DNA from 3 places in the Lysinibacillus sp. Bpr_S20 genome. Region 2 is predicted to be linked to each of the others. Evidence: riboswitches for the same ligand, from Rfam matches in the RefSeq annotation. Region 2 holds a riboswitch; each other region holds the start of a gene.
What was found. Region 2 has a riboswitch for thiamine pyrophosphate ahead of MWJ95_RS15090 (ABC transporter substrate-binding protein). Riboswitches for the same ligand answer to the same signal wherever they lie in the genome.
Positions count from the first base shown of each region.

Region 1: it holds a riboswitch for thiamine pyrophosphate, as region 2 does, so the genes downstream of both, thiT (energy-coupled thiamine transporter ThiT) here and MWJ95_RS15090 (ABC transporter substrate-binding protein) in region 2, are expected to answer to the same signal.
Region 3: it holds a riboswitch for thiamine pyrophosphate, as region 2 does, so the genes downstream of both, thiC (phosphomethylpyrimidine synthase ThiC) here and MWJ95_RS15090 (ABC transporter substrate-binding protein) in region 2, are expected to answer to the same signal.

Region 1 is NZ_JALNLQ010000011.1:39,916-46,063, reverse strand. Features, by position in the region: gene MWJ95_RS20710 (AAA family ATPase) at 1-1,629, shown strand, start outside; gene MWJ95_RS20705 (magnetosome magnetite crystal formation protein family) at 1,840-2,172, opposite strand; TPP riboswitch at 2,297-2,404, shown strand; gene thiT (energy-coupled thiamine transporter ThiT) at 2,535-3,095, shown strand; gene MWJ95_RS20695 (hypothetical protein) at 3,348-3,500, shown strand; gene map (type I methionyl aminopeptidase) at 3,573-4,328, shown strand; gene MWJ95_RS20685 (hypothetical protein) at 4,354-5,067, opposite strand; gene MWJ95_RS20680 (polyphosphate kinase 2 family protein) at 5,270-6,112, shown strand.
Region 2 is NZ_JALNLQ010000005.1:263,850-269,997, forward strand. Features, by position in the region: gene parC (DNA topoisomerase IV subunit A) at 1-1,439, shown strand, start outside; TPP riboswitch at 1,746-1,855, shown strand; gene MWJ95_RS15090 (ABC transporter substrate-binding protein) at 2,033-3,028, shown strand; gene MWJ95_RS15095 (thiamine-binding protein) at 3,030-3,320, shown strand; gene MWJ95_RS15100 (ABC transporter permease) at 3,320-4,090, shown strand; gene MWJ95_RS15105 (ABC transporter ATP-binding protein) at 4,068-4,817, shown strand; gene MWJ95_RS15110 (TatD family hydrolase) at 4,807-5,556, shown strand; gene MWJ95_RS15115 (aminotransferase-like domain-containing protein) at 5,693-6,148, opposite strand, start outside.
Region 3 is NZ_JALNLQ010000013.1:81,307-87,454, reverse strand. Features, by position in the region: gene MWJ95_RS22055 (catalase) at 1-770, shown strand, start outside; gene MWJ95_RS22050 (hypothetical protein) at 1,059-1,229, shown strand; gene thiC (phosphomethylpyrimidine synthase ThiC) at 1,426-3,204, opposite strand; TPP riboswitch at 3,341-3,455, opposite strand; gene MWJ95_RS22040 (AEC family transporter) at 3,668-4,597, opposite strand; gene MWJ95_RS22035 (S-layer protein) at 5,073-6,148, shown strand, end outside.

The sequences.
Region 1 (6,148 bases), on a different contig from region 2:
ACTAATGTCCATTATCAAGAAAGTAGGCAAGCTCTTCAAAAGTTGGAGCAGCAATGGATTGCGAGTCAGGCAAGTATTTTAGCACAGCAACTGAAGGACGGAGATCCTTGCCCAGTATGCGGTAGTACAACACATCTCGAAACACATCGTGAACAATTAGAGATGATCGAATTAGCGCAAGTAGAAGATTTACGAGGACAGGCAAGTACTGATGAGCGCAAGTTTATAGAGAAAGAAGCTTTATTAAATTCTACAAAGCATCTTCTACAAGAAGCACTCGGACAGTTAAAAATGAATGAGATTGAACAATCCAATCAAGCACAAATTGTAGCTTCCTTGCAAAACGTAGAACAACAAATAACAATCTTAAAAGTAGTGAACAATCAATTGTCTGATGTACGTATGCAACAAAAGGATCATCGTGCACGAATGGAACAACAACAAGAAAAGCAAATAAAACTAGAGCAATATTTAGCTGAGAAGACGAAGGAATTAACGAAACAACAAGCAATTGTGGAAGAGCAGCAAAAGCATATCCCAGAAAACCTTACGACGTTACAAGCATTAAAGCAGGAAATTGCGAATATAGGTTCACAAAAGATTGCCTTACAAACTGCCTGGAATCTCAGTCAACAAAACTTACAATCTGCCAAGGAAGCGGCGAATAATGCTAGAATGACCGTAGAAATAGCAAAACAAGCTTTTGAGGAATTAAAGCTGAAAATGGATGAAAAGCGCGAGCAATTTTCAGTAAGTATGGCCGAAGCAGGCTTTGAAAGCTATGAAGAATTTGCTACTGGGAAGCGAAGCGTGTTGCAAATAGAAGCTTTAAGGAAGGCTTGCAATGAGTATGCACTACAAATCCATACATTACAGGTACAAATTACTGAGGGAGAGAAGCATCTAAAAGGCCAAGAGAAACAAGATTTAATGGCAATGGAAGAAAAGTTAGAGATGCTTCGTGTAACCTATGAAGAAGCCTTTAAAGTATTGCAACAAATGGAAAGATTTGCGAAGGCTTGTGCGGACTTTATCGAAAAAGTTGAGGAGACCGAACAGGAGATTCGTTTACTTGAAAAAGAGGCGGGACAAGTTAAGGAACTGTATGCAATGCTAAATGGGCAAAATGTGAAAAAACTATCCTTTGAGCGTTATATTCAAATCAATTATTTAGATAAAATTACAGAGGCAGCAAATGTCCGGCTTTATCATTTATCTAACGGTCAATTTGAGCTACGGCGTTCAGATCGCTTAGAAAAGCATGCTAAGCAAAGTGGGCTTGGACTAGATGTGTATGATGCTTATACGGATCAATTACGAGATGTTAAAACATTATCAGGGGGAGAGAAGTTTAATGCATCATTAAGTCTTGCCCTTGGGATGGCAGATGTCATTCAAAGTTTTCAAGGTAATATTCGCATTGAAACGATGTTTATTGATGAGGGCTTTGGTTCTCTTGATGAAGAAGCGTTAAATAAGGCGATTGATACGCTTATTGATTTACAAGATTCCGGACGTATGATTGGAGTCATCTCACACGTTGCGGAATTAAAAGCTACAATGCCTGCTGTGTTGCATGTTGAAAAAGCAATGAACGGTCATAGTCAAACATATTTTGAAGTGAAATAACAAAGAGGCGTGTTTCCATTGTGTGGAAAAACGCCTCTTTATCATTTTTTAGTTACGTTAGGATTAGTTCTTTTCTTTGCAGCGATTACTTTTTTTACAATTGGGATAGCGATAGGTGCTAATTTTACGGCGACTTTAACAACTTTAGATACTTTCACAAAATAACAGCTCCTTTAGTACTTTCCGTTCAAGGTGAGATTGGAATGAAACTTATCGGACAACGCGAACAGCTTGTATAATGTTCCAGATGACAACTCCTATTGAAACAAGAAAGTAAATTCCGAATGAAACTAACCAAATGATAAGAAACTTATTACTACCTAAATCAGGGTCAAGATTGTTGAATGTTAAAGTTGAGAAGATAAAGACGGCAAATAAAATAATTCCGAAAGCGACTGGGATTAAATGTGATATTAGTGCTCGAATAGAGTGACTCTTTACATCGCTATCTTTTGCAACAAAGTAAACGATTAATGGCACAATAAACGGTGCGAATAAAATACTGAGATAACTAAAGGCAGATAAAATTTTTTGGTTCTCCATAGTAGTACCTCCTTTTTTAATATTTACGCATGAAAAACAGTAAAGTTTCAAAAAATTTTGTGGAAGAGGTTGTAATCATAACAGTGTTTGCGTACAATGAGGTTGTTCAACTAAATTAAGATGTAACGACCACAAGGGGGGCTGATGATGTCAGCTGAGACTGGGCACGTGATGCCTTGACTCTTTGAACCTGTAAGTTAACGCTTGCGTAGGGATGTGGATAGAAACCGACACTATTACGATGTGAGGCTCTGTCCTGGCATCGTTTTTTTATCTTTATTGATGCCAGGTAGGGACATATTTGCCAACTGATTTCTATTCCTGCTCTTGTATCCTACATCGGAACAAAGGAGAGAATATTTTTGGACAGTAAAAAACTTTTAATGCTAGTGGAGATTGCGATATTCGCAGCGATTGGTCTTGTGCTAGATCAGGTTTCCTTTAAAGTATGGGCACAAGGAGGCTCTGTTAGTCTAGTGATGGTGCCAATAATTTTAATAGCATTCCGATGGGGCCTTATTCCAGGCATGACAACGGGTTTACTCATTGGTGTAATGCAAACAATGTTTGGTGCTACAATAGTGCATTGGCTTCAAGGAACGCTAGATTATGGCATTGCCTTTACAGTAGTAGGCTTAGCGGCCGTTGTGCGTCGACCGGTGCTTGAGGCTGCAAAAGATTTAAACAAAAAGAAAATGGCGCTTTATATTATTTTAGGGACTGTATTAGCAGGCTTTTTACGTTATGCAGCACATACTATTGGAGGCGCTGTATTTTTCAAAGAGTATGCTGGTGATCAAAATGCGTGGATTTATTCAATTATCTATAATGGAACATATATGCTACCAGCAACGATTTTAACAGCAGTTGTCGGCGTCCTGTTATTTACAGCAGCACCTCAATTAATGCAACGAAAATCATAACTATTTTGCCCTTCACATGAGTGGAGGGCTTTATTTTTATTGAATTGAATGAAAGATTGTTGCTTTTTTAGCTAGTTAGGACTTGCATATATTAAAATGTATGTCATGTAAATAAGTTGATTGGAGTGGAGGCTGGGCGACTCCTTGGGGATTAGCGATATAGAGGAACGAAGGCTAAAAGCATCACGTCCTGTGATAACGCCTTCGTGACCAACATCCTGTTGCCCCGACGCCCCCAGGAAGCCCTGCTCTGTGCGAAAGCGAAGCGACAGCAACAATGTTTTATCTGTAGCGAAAGCGAAGCGTCAGCTACAAAGCGCCCAGCCGGAACGGAAATCAACTCCACGTTATGGAGATAAGCCTGTTTTCAGCACTTTACAATTTATGACGGCATATAATATTTAAAGCGTTTAGCGTTTTATGTATAAAAAGTTATGTTATATTAAATAGAGATATTAGATGAAAGGGACGTTAAAAATGATTGTAAAAACGCAAGAAGAGATTGAAGCCTTTAAAAAAATTGGCCGTATTTGTGCTGAAATTCGTGAGGCAATGAAGGCTGCTACAAAACCAGGTGTAACAACTCTTGAATTAGATGAAATCGCTGGCCGAATGTTTGCTGAGGCAGGAGCGGTTTCTGGACCTAAAGGGGAGTATGATTTCCCAGGATACACTTGCATTAGTGTTAATGAGGAAGTTGCACATGGTATTCCTGGTCAACGAGTGATTAAAGAAGGAGATATCGTCAATATTGACGTATCTGGTTCATTAAATGGTTACTTTGCTGATACGGGAATTTCATTTGTAGTAGGTGAAGGCTATGAGGATAAAGAAAAGCTATGTCGCGTAGCCAAAAGTGCTTTCGATCGTGCGATGACAAAAGTAAAAGCCGGATCAAAATTAAACCAAATCGGTAAAGCTGTTGAACGTGAAGCATATGCAAATGATTTAACAGTGATTATGAATCTAACAGGTCATGGTTTAGGTCGTTCATTACACGATGAGCCAAACCACATTTTAAACTATTATGATGCATGGGATTCTACAATTATGAAAGAGGGCATGGTGCTTGCAGTCGAGCCATTTATCTCAGCGAAAGCGGAGCATATTGTAGAAGCTGGTGACGGATGGACATTCGTTACGCCTGACAAATCATTCGTTGCTCAAATTGAGCATTCAATCATCGTTACGAAAGACAAACCAATTGTTTTAACTTCACTTGAAGAACAATAAAAAAGTTAAAATCCTGCTAACCAATTTATTTTTGGTAGGCAGGATTTTTTTTAATAAATAATATACCGACAAGAAGAACTCCACATAAAAATAAGGCTGCTGTTGTGACAAGTAGCTCATCAAAACCATTATGTAAAGCGACCCCAATATAGGACCAGATAAATACACTTGGAAAGATAATATCAAAATAATGGAATCGAATATGTAGCGCGATTGCTACTCCAATTGTTAGTAAAATAACTGCCCAAAGTGGATTACTAAGGCCAAAACCATTCCATTGATAAGATGTTAGCATAAAGCTTACATTTGTCATCAGACTAAATGTAACCCATCCGAAGTAAATCGAAAAGGGTAAACGACCTATGGGTGAATTATTGCTAAGAGGATACGTCTTGTACAACTTAAACAAATACAGTACTAAAATAAACGAACTGACAATGGATACGATAAATAGTTCGTGATGCCAAACCACAATTGCTAACGCCTGCATGATACATATGCTACTAAAGAGAACAGTCTGTTTCATAGATGTCTTTTTTAGATTCATTACTAACCAATAACCAAGTAACACGTAAACTACAATCCAAATCACATAACTAACATTAAAAGGTGCAAATATTACTGGAAAACGATTTGAAATTTCTAAAGAAGTTTGACCGTTTATTTTCATGAAATAGGATGAAAAGGTTAGGATGAGTGAGACAATATAAGTGATTGTCATCAAAAAAAATCGAGGCATGTTTTCCTCTCCCTTCGTGTTAAATTGTATAGGGAAAAGACAAATAAGTATAGGACTGTCACATTATATTTTCATTATAACGGAAATTTCCAACAATGTATCGTGTTGTTTCGCTAAAATTATCTACAATTTACCATTTGGATATGCACTTATATGTTTCTTTAGTACAATAGGATTATTAAAAGTAAGGAGTGAAGTTTTAATGACTCAAAATTTAAATGATCTAGATTTATCAGTTAAACTGGATAAGAAGATGTATAAAAAGAAATTAAAAGTACTCCAATATGAAATGTTAAATGCTCAACAGTTTTTATTAAACAATAAGATTGGGCTAATTCTAGTATTTGAAGGTATGGATGCTGCTGGCAAGGGTGGCGCTATTAAGCGTCTCATTGAACGTGCTGATCCACGTGGCTATATTGTACACCCAATCTCAGCACCTCAGCCTCATGAATTGCGCTACAATTATTTACAACGCTTTTGGAGAAAGCTGCCACAGCATGGACAAATCGCTATTTTTGACCGCTCGTGGTATGGTCGTGTATTAGTTGAGCGTATTGAAGGATTTGCAACAAAAGAAGAGTGGTCTCGTGCATACGAAGAAATAAATAATTTCGAAAAGATTTTAACAGCAGGAGATTATATTGTTATTAAGTTTTGGCTTCAAGTATCTGATGAGGAACAGCTTAAACGTTTTAAAGAACGCGAGGAAGATCCATATAAGTCTTGGAAGCTAACAGACGAAGACTGGCGAAATCGTGAAAAAACACCTCAGTATATAGAAGCTGCGAATGACATGTTTGAGAAGACTGATAAGAAAAATGCGCCATGGGTTCTAATACCAGGAGACGATAAACAATATGCCCGTGTACAAGTGCTAAAAGAAACACTAGCTCATATCGAACGCGAGGCACAAAAACGAGGCCTTCATTTAACGAATGTATTAGGCAAAGCCCATTTAGAAGATGCTGAATCGTCTAGCCTTGAATTGTTAGAAGAAAAACCTAAAAAACAAAAATCAAAACAAAAACAAAAAATGAAATAATGTTAGGGATGCTGTAACAACAAGACGATATGTTTT
Region 2 (6,148 bases):
TGATTGCGATCCATAATCGTCGTCCGACAATGATGACATTGCCATTGTTACTCGATTCTTATATTGCCCATCAAAAGGAAGTCGTAACGAACCGCTCCATTTACGATTTGCAAAAGGCTAAAGATCGTTCGCATATTGTGGAAGGCTTGATAAAGGCGTTGTCCATTTTAGATGAAGTCATTGCAACCATTCGTTCTTCAAATGATAAACGCGATGCCAAAACAAATTTACAGGAGAAGTTTGGCTTTACGGAAGTGCAATCAGAGGCTATCGTGAGCTTGCAATTATACCGTTTAACGAATACGGATATTACTGAATTACGTGCTGAACAGGAAGAGTTAAATAAATTGATTGCGAAGCTAGAAGGTATTCTTAATAGCGAAGCAAAACTTGTACGTGTCATTAAACAAGAACTACAGGATATTAAAAAGCGTTTTTCAGAGCCACGTCGTTCAAAAATCGAACAAGAAATTGAAGAAATCAAAATTACATTAGATGTCCTTGTGCCAAGTGAAGAGGTCGTTGTGACAGTTACAAAGGATGGCTATATTAAGCGTACATCTACACGCTCACATGCAGCTTCGAATGGTCAGGATTTTGCGATGAAGGATTCCGATTATTTATTATATGAAGCAAATTTAAATACACAGCATCATTTACTATTATTCACAAATCGAGGCAATTATATTTATCAGCCTGTCCATGAACTACCTGATATTCGATGGAAGGATCTTGGTCAGCATATTTCCAGTATCGTGCCGACTGGGGAAGATGAGTCTATTATTGCTGTATACGGTTTTGAAACATTCGAACAGGCCAATACGTATATTTTAACAGCTACGAAGGATGGACAAATTAAACGCTCCCCTGTAGCTGATTATGCTGTTACACGCTATTCGAAACCAATCAAAACGATGAATGTTAAGTCAGGCGATGAAATGATTTTTGCAGACATTGTGACGGACGAGGCAGAACTAATGTTAACGACAGATACTGCCTATGCGATTCGTTTCCCAATAGAGGAATTGCCGGTAACGGGTGTCAAAACAGGTGGCGTCAAAGGGATTACGCTGAAAGATGGAGAAGCATTAGTCGGCATCAATGTTTTACCGCCAAATGACACGGCCTATGTTGCGATTGTCACACATCGCGGTGCTGTGAAGAAAATGAATGTTGCCGAAGTAGAAATGACAAGTCGTGCAAAACGCGGCTTAAAAGTATTAACAGAGTTAAAAGCGAACCCACATCGTATCGTGGCTGTCAAAAAAGTTACTGATGAGGAACAGCTTACAATCGAGACGGAAAAAGGCGTACAAGAGATTCTTGATGTACAAGCATTAACCCGAGCAGATCGCCACTCCAACGGCTCCTTTAAAGTAGATATTGCGACAGACGGTGCCATTTCACATGTCTTTACAGTCAAAAAAGAAGAGAAATAAAATTCGTTTATCTAGCCCATGCTCTTTTTGAGAGCTGGGTTTTTTTTATTTGTTTTTTCAGCTGATAAACTAGGGCAATCGCTGATAAACTTCTGATATTCGCTGATAAAGTAACAGAATCGCTGATAAACTCCCAATTATCGCTGATAAAGAAAATTTCATCAATGGACTGGTCTATGTCAGAAAATGGAGTTTTTGAAGATAGAGATTTATGCTGTTAAATTTATATTTACTGCGCAATCGGTAAACAGAGCCTTGTCATTTCCGGATAGTTATGGGTATAATAATCATCGAAAAGTTCATATGGAAAGAATGTAGGGGGGCTGGTGTTGCCAGCTGAGATTGTGTCCGATAGATGCTGACCCTTTGAACCTGATTTGGCTCGTACCAGCGTAGGGAACATCTATTCAAAAAAAGAAAGTTTTTGATACTGATTGTATAACGTCTGGGAGGAATCCTAGGCGTTTTTTATGTTTTTCGGACTTTTTGATGCATGCACAGGCCTTTCGTATAAAAAGACTATGAATACGCTTTCTTCTGGTACAGACATTCATTCATGAACACTTTCACACTACTTACTTGGAGGATTCGGCATGAAAAAATGGTTATTGGTCCTAATGGCTGCACTTTTCACATTAGCGAGTTGTAGCGAAAAAGAGGCTAAAAAGGATGCTAATGGATTAACAAAAGTATCGGTGGTTCTTGATTGGACACCGAACACAAATCATACAGGTTTATATGTCGCGGAAAAACTGGGTTACTTTAAGGAACAGGGCTTAGATGTTGATATTGTATTACCTGGTGAAGCGGGTGCAGATCAGCTCGTAGCGTCTGGGAAGGCTCAGTTTGGCGTAAGCTATCAGGAAGGAATTACTCAGGCGCGTGTGCAGGATGTACCTTTAGTATCGATTGCAGCGATTATTCAACATAATACTTCTGGCTTCGCATCTATCGCATCAAAAGGTATTACATCACCAAAGGATTTTGAAGGTAAAACATACGGTGGCTGGGGTGCACCACTTGAAAAGGCTGTATTACAGTCACTTATGCAAACAGAAAATGCGGATATTAATAAGTTAGATATCGTCAATGCAGGCGATTTAGATTTCTTCACAATGATGAAAAAAGATATTGATTTTGCATGGATTTATTATGCATGGACAGGTATTGAAGCAGAACTTCGTGGTGAAAAGCTGAACATGCTTTATTTAACAGATTATAGCAAGCAGCTAGATTATTACACACCTGTACTTGCTACAAATGAAAAAATGATGAAGGATGATCCTGAGACGGTAAAAGCATTTGTCGCTGCTGTAGCAAAGGGCTATGAGTATGCAATAAATCACCCTAATGAAGCAGCTGATATTTTACTAGAAGCGGTTCCTGATTTAGATAAGAATCTTGTGCATAAAAGTCAGGAATGGCTAGCAGATAAGTATCAAGACGACGCTACACAATGGGGTGAGCAAAAACTAGCAGTCTGGGAAAACTACGCGAAATGGATGGCCGACAACAAAGTTTTAGAGGGCGAGTTTAACGCAAAACAAGCATTTACAAACGACTTTTTACCGAAAAAGGAGACAAAGTAATATGGCAAACTCATTAATAAGTGTACAAATTATCCCGAAAACTAAAACATATGAAGATGTGATCCCCTTTGTCGATGCAGCGATTGCGGTTATTGACGCATCAGGGGTGAAATATGAAGTGCATCCGTTAGAAACGACAATGGAGGGCGAGCTAACGACTTTGCTACAAATTATTGAAAAAATGAATGCTAAGATGGTTGAGCTCGGAGCAATCAATGTTATTACGCAAGTGAAAATTTTATATCAGCCATCTGGTATTACAATGGATACGCTAACGGAGAAATACAAGTGATGAAGCAAGCTTTCAAACAAGGAAGGACGATAATTTTTATCGCCTTCCTCTTATTCATCTGGGAACTAATTGTCCGTTTTGCTGATATTCCACATTGGCTTTTGCCTACACCGAGTGCCATTTTGAAAGAAGGTTCTCAATCGTATGAGACGTTTGTGCCACATGCTTTAGCGACTGTTCAATTAGCACTTCTAGGCCTTGCCATTGGCATATTGTGTGGACTAACCGTTGCCGTATTATTACATCGTTTTACGTTCGTTCGGGAGTTATTTTACCCTATTCTCATTATGTCACAGAATATCCCTGTACTCGTCCTTGCACCGCTATTGATCATTTGGTTTGGTTTTGGTTTATTGCCAAAGCTTATTATTATTTGTCTTGTGTGCTTTTTCCCTATTGTTATTTCAGCCATGGATGGCTTTCGTCAAACTGCGCCTGAGCTGAAGCATTATTTTGAAATGATTGGTGCAACGAAGGCACAAACTTTTTGGAAGCTTGAATGGCCCTATGCGTACCCATCGATTTTTTCGGGCATAAAGATTGCGGCAACTTATAGCGTAATGGGGGCTGTCATTGCGGAATGGTTAGGTGCGAAAAAGGGGATTGGTGTCTATATGACATTGGCACAATCTTCATTTAGAACAGACCGTGTATTTGTAGCGATTTTTGCCATCGTATTTTTAAGTTTACTATTATTTAGTGCGATTCGATTAATAGAAAAATTTGTTGTGAAGGGGAGAGGATTTCATGCTGAGCATTCAAAACATTGACAAATCCTTTGATGCTCTTCCGGTCATTTGTAATTTATCTTTTGAGGTGAAGGACGGGGAATTTGTTGCAATTATAGGTCCGTCAGGTAGTGGAAAAAGTACACTCTTTCAATTAATTGGTGGTGTTACTTCTATTGATGCAGGTGCTATTTTATTAAACGGTACAGATATCCAGCAAACAAGAGGAACGATTGGCTATATGCCTCAGCAGCCATGTCTATTACCGTGGCGTACGATAGTAGAAAATATCACGATAGTGGATGAGCTTCAAGGAAAACCAAATGTCAACGATGCGAAGGAATGGTTAGACAAAGTGGGACTCGCAGCGTTTGAACATGCGTATCCTAATGAGCTGTCGGGTGGCATGCAACAGCGGGTATCGTTTATTCGCGCCATCGTTAGTAACAAACCTATTTTGTGCTTAGATGAGCCATTTTCTGCACTGGATGAGTTTACAAGGCTTGAAATGCAGGCCTGGCTTTTATCAATTTGGGAAAAATATCGAAAATCTATATTGTTCGTTACACATAGTATTGAGGAAGCTCTCTTTTTAGCGGATCGTATCATTGTACTGACGAAGCGGCCGGCGACGGTGAAAAAGGAAATTATCGTACCGTTTGCAAGACCACGACAAGAAGAAATTCGCCATTCTGCTAGCTTTACGGCATTGAAACAACAGTTATTCACGTATTTAAAAGAAGAAAAGGATGAGGCGAATGTTGATTGATGCACATATTCATTTAGATCAGTATGAGGAAAATGAGGTTCCTGCTTTACTAGAGGAAGCTGAACATGTAATTGCCGTTAGCATGAATCTTCCATCATGTGAGAAGACGTTGAAGCTGTCGAAAGCCTACGCAAAAGTAAACGCAGCGTTTGGCTTTCATCCGGAACAAGCTTTACCTAGTGAAACGGAGGAAGAGGCCTTATTTGGTTGGATTCGCAAACATGCGCATGACATGGTGGCAATTGGCGAGGTAGGGCTGCCTTATTATTTGAGGCAGGAACAGACTATTGATGATCATCCGTATGTGGCATTGCTAGAACGATTTATTGTATTGGCAAAGGAATTGAATAAACCGATTGTCTTACATGCTGTTTATGAGGACGCGGCGATTGTTTGTGATTTGCTAGAAAAACATCATGTAACAAAAGCGCATTTTCATTGGTTTAAAGGCGATGAGGAAGTGGTTGAACGGATGATTTCTAATGGGTATTTCATTTCTGTCACGCCTGATTGTACGTATGAGACTGAAATTCAACAACTTATTAAACAATACCCAATCGAGCTCATGATGGTAGAAACAGATGGACCATGGCCGTTCGAAGGTACTTTTGACAATAAACGAACATCACCTTGGATGATGGATCATTCGATAGAGGTTATCGCATCGATAAAAGGGCTTACAACACAGGAAGCGGCACACATCATTACAAGAAATACGACCACATTTTATCATTTATAGCGAATTACGCAGCTGTTCTTTAAAAGAACAGCTGTGTTTTTGTTTAAAGTATCAGAATCGCTGATAAAAGAGTTAGAATCGCTGATAAAACGCCAAACATCGCTGATAAAAATATTAGAATCACGAAAGGCCCCCGTCACTTTGAGAGTGATAGTGCCAATGTAACAAACTTTTTTACCCCTTCACGTAGTTGTTTTTCATTTGTATAAGAATAGCTTAGACGTATCCAGGATGAAAGTTGTTTCAATGGATCACAAATTTGACCTGGTACAAAGGATATAGAGTTTTCGATACTTTTGGTTAATAATAACTCTGTTGGAATATTATCTGGGAGTTGCACCCATAAATTAAGACCTCCTTTTGGACTGGTCCATTTCCAATCTGTTACTGCTAGTTCTTTCTCCATGATTTCCTTACGAATCTGTAGGGCAATCCGGATTTTCTCCAAGTGCTGCTGCAATCTTAGTGATGAAAAGTAATGGAGAAAAACTTTCTGATTGAGAAGTGGTGAACCATTATCGGCTAACGATTTTACTGTTAGTAGTGATTTCATTAATGATGATTGACAAATAACAGCTGCAATTCTCAAGCC
Region 3 (6,148 bases), on a different contig from region 2:
AACGCGATCTTTATGAGGCAATTGAAAAAGGCGATTTCCCTAAATGGAAAATGTACATTCAAGTAATGACAGAGGAACAAGCTCGAGAATTACCGTATAACCCATTTGATTTAACAAAAGTATGGTATAAAAAAGACTTCCCATTAATTCCTGTGGGTGAATTCGAGTTAAACAAAAATCCGGACAACTACTTTGCTGAAGTTGAACAAGCTGCATTTGCCCCATCTAACATTATCCCTGGTATTAGCTTCTCTCCAGACAAAATGTTACAGGGTCGTATCTTTGCGTATGCAGATGCACAACGCTACCGTTTAGGTGTAAACCACTATATGCTTCCTGTAAACGCACCAAAATGCCCATTCCGTTCATTCCACCGCGATGGTGCTATGCGTTTCGATGGCAACCTTGGTTCAACTTTAGGTTACGAACCAAATAGCTATGGTGAATGGGAGCATAATTTAGACTATAAAGAGCCTGAATTACGTATTGACGGTCATGCCGGTATCCATGACTTCCGTGAAGATGACAACAACTACTTCGAGCAGCCAGGTAAACTATTCCGCCTAATGACTGCCGAAGAGCAACAACGCCTATTCGAAAATACTGCTAATGATATGGCATCAGTTGAAGAGTTCATCAAACGTCGTCACATCCTTCACTGCTATTTAGCTGATCCAGCATATGGTGAGGGTGTAGCAAAAGCTATGGGTCTTTCATTAGAAGGTATGGACCTTTCAAATCCATACGAAAAACAAGCAACAAACGTTTAATTCTCCACTTATTATTGATATCCAAATCCAACTTTTCCTCCATGTGAAGGCATCTTCACATGGAGTTTTTTTATCTTAATTACAAAATAAGGATTCATCACTATAATGTGTGGTTGATTTCCGTTCCGACTGGGCGCTTTGCCGCTGCCGCTTCGCTTTCGCGCAGATAAAACATTTGTTGCTGACGCTTCGCTTTCGCTACAGAAAACATTTGTTGCTGTCACTTCGTTACACTACGCTTTCGCACAGAGCAAAGCTTCCTGGGGGCGTCGGGGCAACAGATGTTTTTTGCGCGAAAGCGTAGTGTTAACGCAGCGGCAGCAGCAGGATGTTGGTCACGAAGGCGTTATCACAGGATGTGATGCTCTTAGCCTTAGTTCCCCTATCGCTGATCCCCAAGGAGTCGCCCAGCCTCCACTCCAATCAACTTATATCAACGCATCACTTCCACGCAGATAAACAATGCGTCCGGATTTTAATTGTGCCTGCGCAATTCATTCCTTTGAAAATCCGTGACCCGCCGAAGGTTTTATCTTCATTAATTAGGTGTTTGCACAACCATAGAAAGGGAACCACATCCGCATTCACCTCCTCACCTTTGGCATGAACCAAAATGAAGCTTGTGCCTAATTTAGACACAAGCCCATTCTAATAATTATTGATAAATTTGACTGCCTGCTTTTTTAAATTCCTCGGCCTTTTCCTGCATCCCTTGGTGAATCGCTTCAGTCGTATTTAAGTCTTTTTCTTTTGCATAATTACGAATATCCTGTGAGATTCTCATACTGCAAAACTTAGGTCCACACATTGAACAGAAGTGCGCCGTTTTTGCCCCTTCCGCAGGCAAGGTTTCATCATGATATTCGACTGCACGTTCTGGATCCAGCGATAGGTTGAATTGATCGCGCCAGCGGAATTCAAAGCGTGCCTTAGATAGTGCATCGTCACGCTGCTGTGCTCCCGGATGCCCCTTCGCTAAATCTGCAGCGTGTGCAGCAATTTTATACGTAATAACCCCTACACGAACATCCTCGCGATTCGGTAAACCAAGATGCTCTTTTGGCGTCACATAACATAGCATTGCCGTACCATACCAGCCTATCATTGCAGCACCGATGGCCGATGTAATATGGTCATAGCCAGGAGCAATATCTGTTGTCAGGGGCCCTAAAGTATAGAAAGGGGCTTCCTTACACACTTCTAACTGCTTATCCATATTTTCTTTAATCAGATGCATCGGCACATGCCCTGGCCCTTCCACCATCACTTGGACATCATGCTCCCAGGCAATTTGCGTTAATTCTCCTAACGTTTCTAGCTCTGCAAACTGAGCCTCGTCATTTGCATCCGCAATAGAACCAGGACGTAAACCGTCACCTAAAGAGAAGGCAACATCATAGGTTTTCATAATTTCACAAATTTCTTCAAAATGAGTATATAAGAAGCTCTCTTGATGGTGATATAAACACCACTGAGCCATAATCGAGCCTCCCCGAGACACTATGCCTGTTACACGACTAGCCGTTAATGGCACATAACGCAGCAATACCCCTGCATGAATCGTGAAGTAATCAACGCCTTGCTCAGCCTGTTCGATTAACGTATCACGATACACCTCCCACGTTAAATCCTCTGCCACACCATTTACTTTTTCTAGCGCTTGATAAATCGGCACCGTCCCTACTGGCACCGCGGCATTACGGATAATCCATTCACGTGTCGTATGAATATGCTTACCAGTTGATAAATCCATAATGTTATCAGCACCCCAGCGTGTAGCCCACGTCATTTTTTCTACCTCTTCCGCAATAGAGGATGACACCGCCGAATTGCCAATATTGGCGTTAATTTTTACGTGGAAATTACGTCCAATAATCATTGGTTCGGCCTCAGGATGATTAATATTTGATGGCAAAATAGCACGCCCTGCCGCAATCTCTGAGCGCACGAATTCAGGGTCCATATTTTCACGAATCGCCACAAATTCCATTTCTGGAGTAACAATCCCCTTTCGAGCATAGTGAAGCTGCGTTATATTTTTACCTTTCTTCGCACGCAAAGGCTTTCTAGATAAATCCGGAAAAACGTTTTCTTTCATTCGTGGATCATCAGCATTACGGAATCCATTGTCTTCTGGCTTGATCGTACGACCTTCGTATTCTTCAACGTCACCCCGTTCTCTAATCCATGCACTACGTAAAGCTGGCAATCCTTTCGTAATATCCACCTTATACGCTGGATCAGTGTATGGACCACTCGTATCATAAACACGTACTGGCGCATTTTCCTCTTCCCCAAAGCTTCCTGTCGTCGGACTTAATGCAATTTCACGCATTGGCACTAAAATATCTGGTCGTGATCCTTCTACATAAACTTTTTTACTTCCATCAAAACTAGACATAATCGTAATATTCTTGTCGCTAACTGTTGTCATAAACTACTTCGCTCCCTTTTACATTTATACAAGGACCGAATCTAGCTAACCCCAACAAAAACAAAAGCCGAATCCAAATAATAATTTTGGATCCGGCTAAGAATGTAAAGGTAAAGTTATTGCAAATAACATAGAGTGCAATAATGGTTAACTTTCCCACGCTGGTATGAGCCAGATCAGGTCCAAAGGGTCAAGAAACCTCTAAGCGTTTCCCTCTCAGCCTGACTCATCAGACTCCCCTAGTTAATGCTATTAAGTTTGATGTTAGTGTAGCAGATATTGCTAATAGATGGAAGCTTCATTTTATTATTTTTGGTACATTCACCAAGAGTCAGCGTCAGATGAGACTCTAGAAAGCAAGCACATAGGCCCTCAAGAAACGTTATTGTGATGAATTCATTTTTATATGAACACTTTGAAGATTTATCGGAACAATTACAGTTTTTATCGACTTTTATAGCTGTTAGGTAAACAACAGTTCCGCTACATAAATCACGATCGTCACCGTTATACAGCTTACGATGGTTGAAAATAAAACTGTTTGTGCAGCAGTTGCTGATTCTACGTCATATTCTAATGCCAGACTAGAGCTATTACGCGAAGTCGGGAACGAACTAGCTATAAAAAGTGATTGTGCCACGACACCATCAAGACCAAGCGCAAAAATGATAAGCAATGCTACGGTAGGCCCTAAGATTAGTCGTGTAAAACAGCTTATGTATACCATCTTATTGAACATGGATTTGATTTCAAGTTGTGATAGTTGTGCCCCTAAAGTTATTAACGCTATAGCAATAAAGCCATCTGCCACATGGTCGATCGGAATTCTTACAAACTGCGGAATAGCGATATTAAAATAGTTCATTGCCACACCAATAATAAGCGCATGAATAATAGGCATTTTGAGGAAGTCTTTTATAATTGACATGCCCGATTTTGTTGAAGAAATTAAATTGTACAAGCCATAAGTATAGGTCGTCATATTTTGAAATATGACAAGAATGACCTGAATCGCTACTCCAATCGGCTGGGTCACAAAAATCATTTGCGCAACCGGGATACCATAATTGCCTGAATTAATGAGGACAACACTATTTTTAAATACAGCTGCCTCTGTTTTTACTAATCTGAGTCCCTTTGCTAGAAAGTGACTAAGCACCATTTGGCTTCCTATGAAAAGTAGAATAAATAACGCAACCTCACCAAGCACAGACAGCTCTATACTCGTTTCATATAGGTTCACAAAAACAGCTGCTGGCATGAAGCAATATGTAATAAGTTGAGATAATGCCTTTAAATTAAAGCGAAATTTCTTTTGTAAAACTGCCCCCAGTACTAGAAGCACTAATATCGGAGCTACAATTTGGAAAAAAATCATACCGAGATACATCATAGTGATGCCCCCCTTTCGTAGTGCTATTTTTACACCTGGTCAATGGACTGAACCAACATCTACTATATTACGTAAAAAATAATTTACTTTCATGCAAACTACAAATTCTTGTCATTCTTTTGGATTTCTATTCATATTATTGATAGACTCTGAAATCTTTGGTAGCTCTTCGTGTTAATCGTTTAAAGCAATACTCCAACACCCCTCCATTTTCAAATATATCGATAGCGAAAAGAGGGCCGCACCACATTGAAGGACTTATCGAATTAAGTAGATTTTTAAGGGCTTTCAGAATTTCAATCACATTACCCAGAAGGTCTAAATTATATAAAAGAGGACTATTTATCCATTTATTTTTTATCACCTTAGTAAAACATGCCCTTCGTATACCAATATATAGAAACATATGATATATTATCTACTAAATACTAAGATTGGAGTGATTTACTTGAAAAATAAAGCGATATCGACTTTTATGGCAACAGCTATTACGGCAACCTTAGTTCTGCCAGTTGCATCTGTTCACGCTGCTTCTAATGATTCGTCTTTAAACCACTCAATTCAAATTGATGGGCAGGTAGCTGCAGCCAAAGCAAAGGGACAAACCGTTACCATTAACAATATCACTAAAGATAAAGTACGTACATCCAACGGCCAATTTAAAATCAGTCAGTCGCTGAAGCCACTCTTAAAGACATCAAATAGCACTGTATTGGCAAATGCCGAAGCTACTATAGTCGTAAAGAACGGTGAGATTACAAGTATTACGTCACTAACACTTACTAAATCTGGTACGAACAATAAAGCGATGTATTTTGATGGCGGTGACGCACAAATTGACGGAAGCCTAACTGTAAATGCGGATTATGTAAAAGTTCAAAATGTAACTATTAAAGATGAACTGATTGTAACAAATCGTGTGAAGAAGGCAATTACAATTGATAACGTTGCTATCGGGGATACAATCACGTTTAAACCTTTAATGGCGAGAAATATTAAGTGGTTAAATGTTTCCCTAAAAGATATTAAATCTCCAAACATTAACATGGAGCGTTCAAAAGTAAATGTGATTGCTGATAAAACTATTTCTAAAGTTGATGTAGTAGGTAAAGTTACAGCATTTGAAGTTATCGCTAATGTTGATAAGCTGACAATCGATGTTGAGCAAGATTTTAGCCTTTATGGCGAAGGTAAAATTGAGCAAGTGATCGTTAAGCATGGAGCTAAGGTGGCATTAGATTCGGGCCATCTAATTAACAAGGTGCAGATAGATGATAAAAAAGCCTCTGTAACATTACCTGTGGTGAATAAAACTGAGCTAAGTAATTTAGTAGCTACACCACCGTACGTGGCCGTATCTATATACGGAAATGATGTTTTAACAACGGAAAAATGGACGACGCAGGCTGAACGTACAGCATTCGAATCTGCCGTAAGCAGCGCTAGAACGGTGGCTAATAATTCTAACGCCACTCAGGAACAGGTAAATAACGCTATTACACAATACAGAAATGCATTAGCCGTTTATCAAGCCGCACAAAAAAATGGATC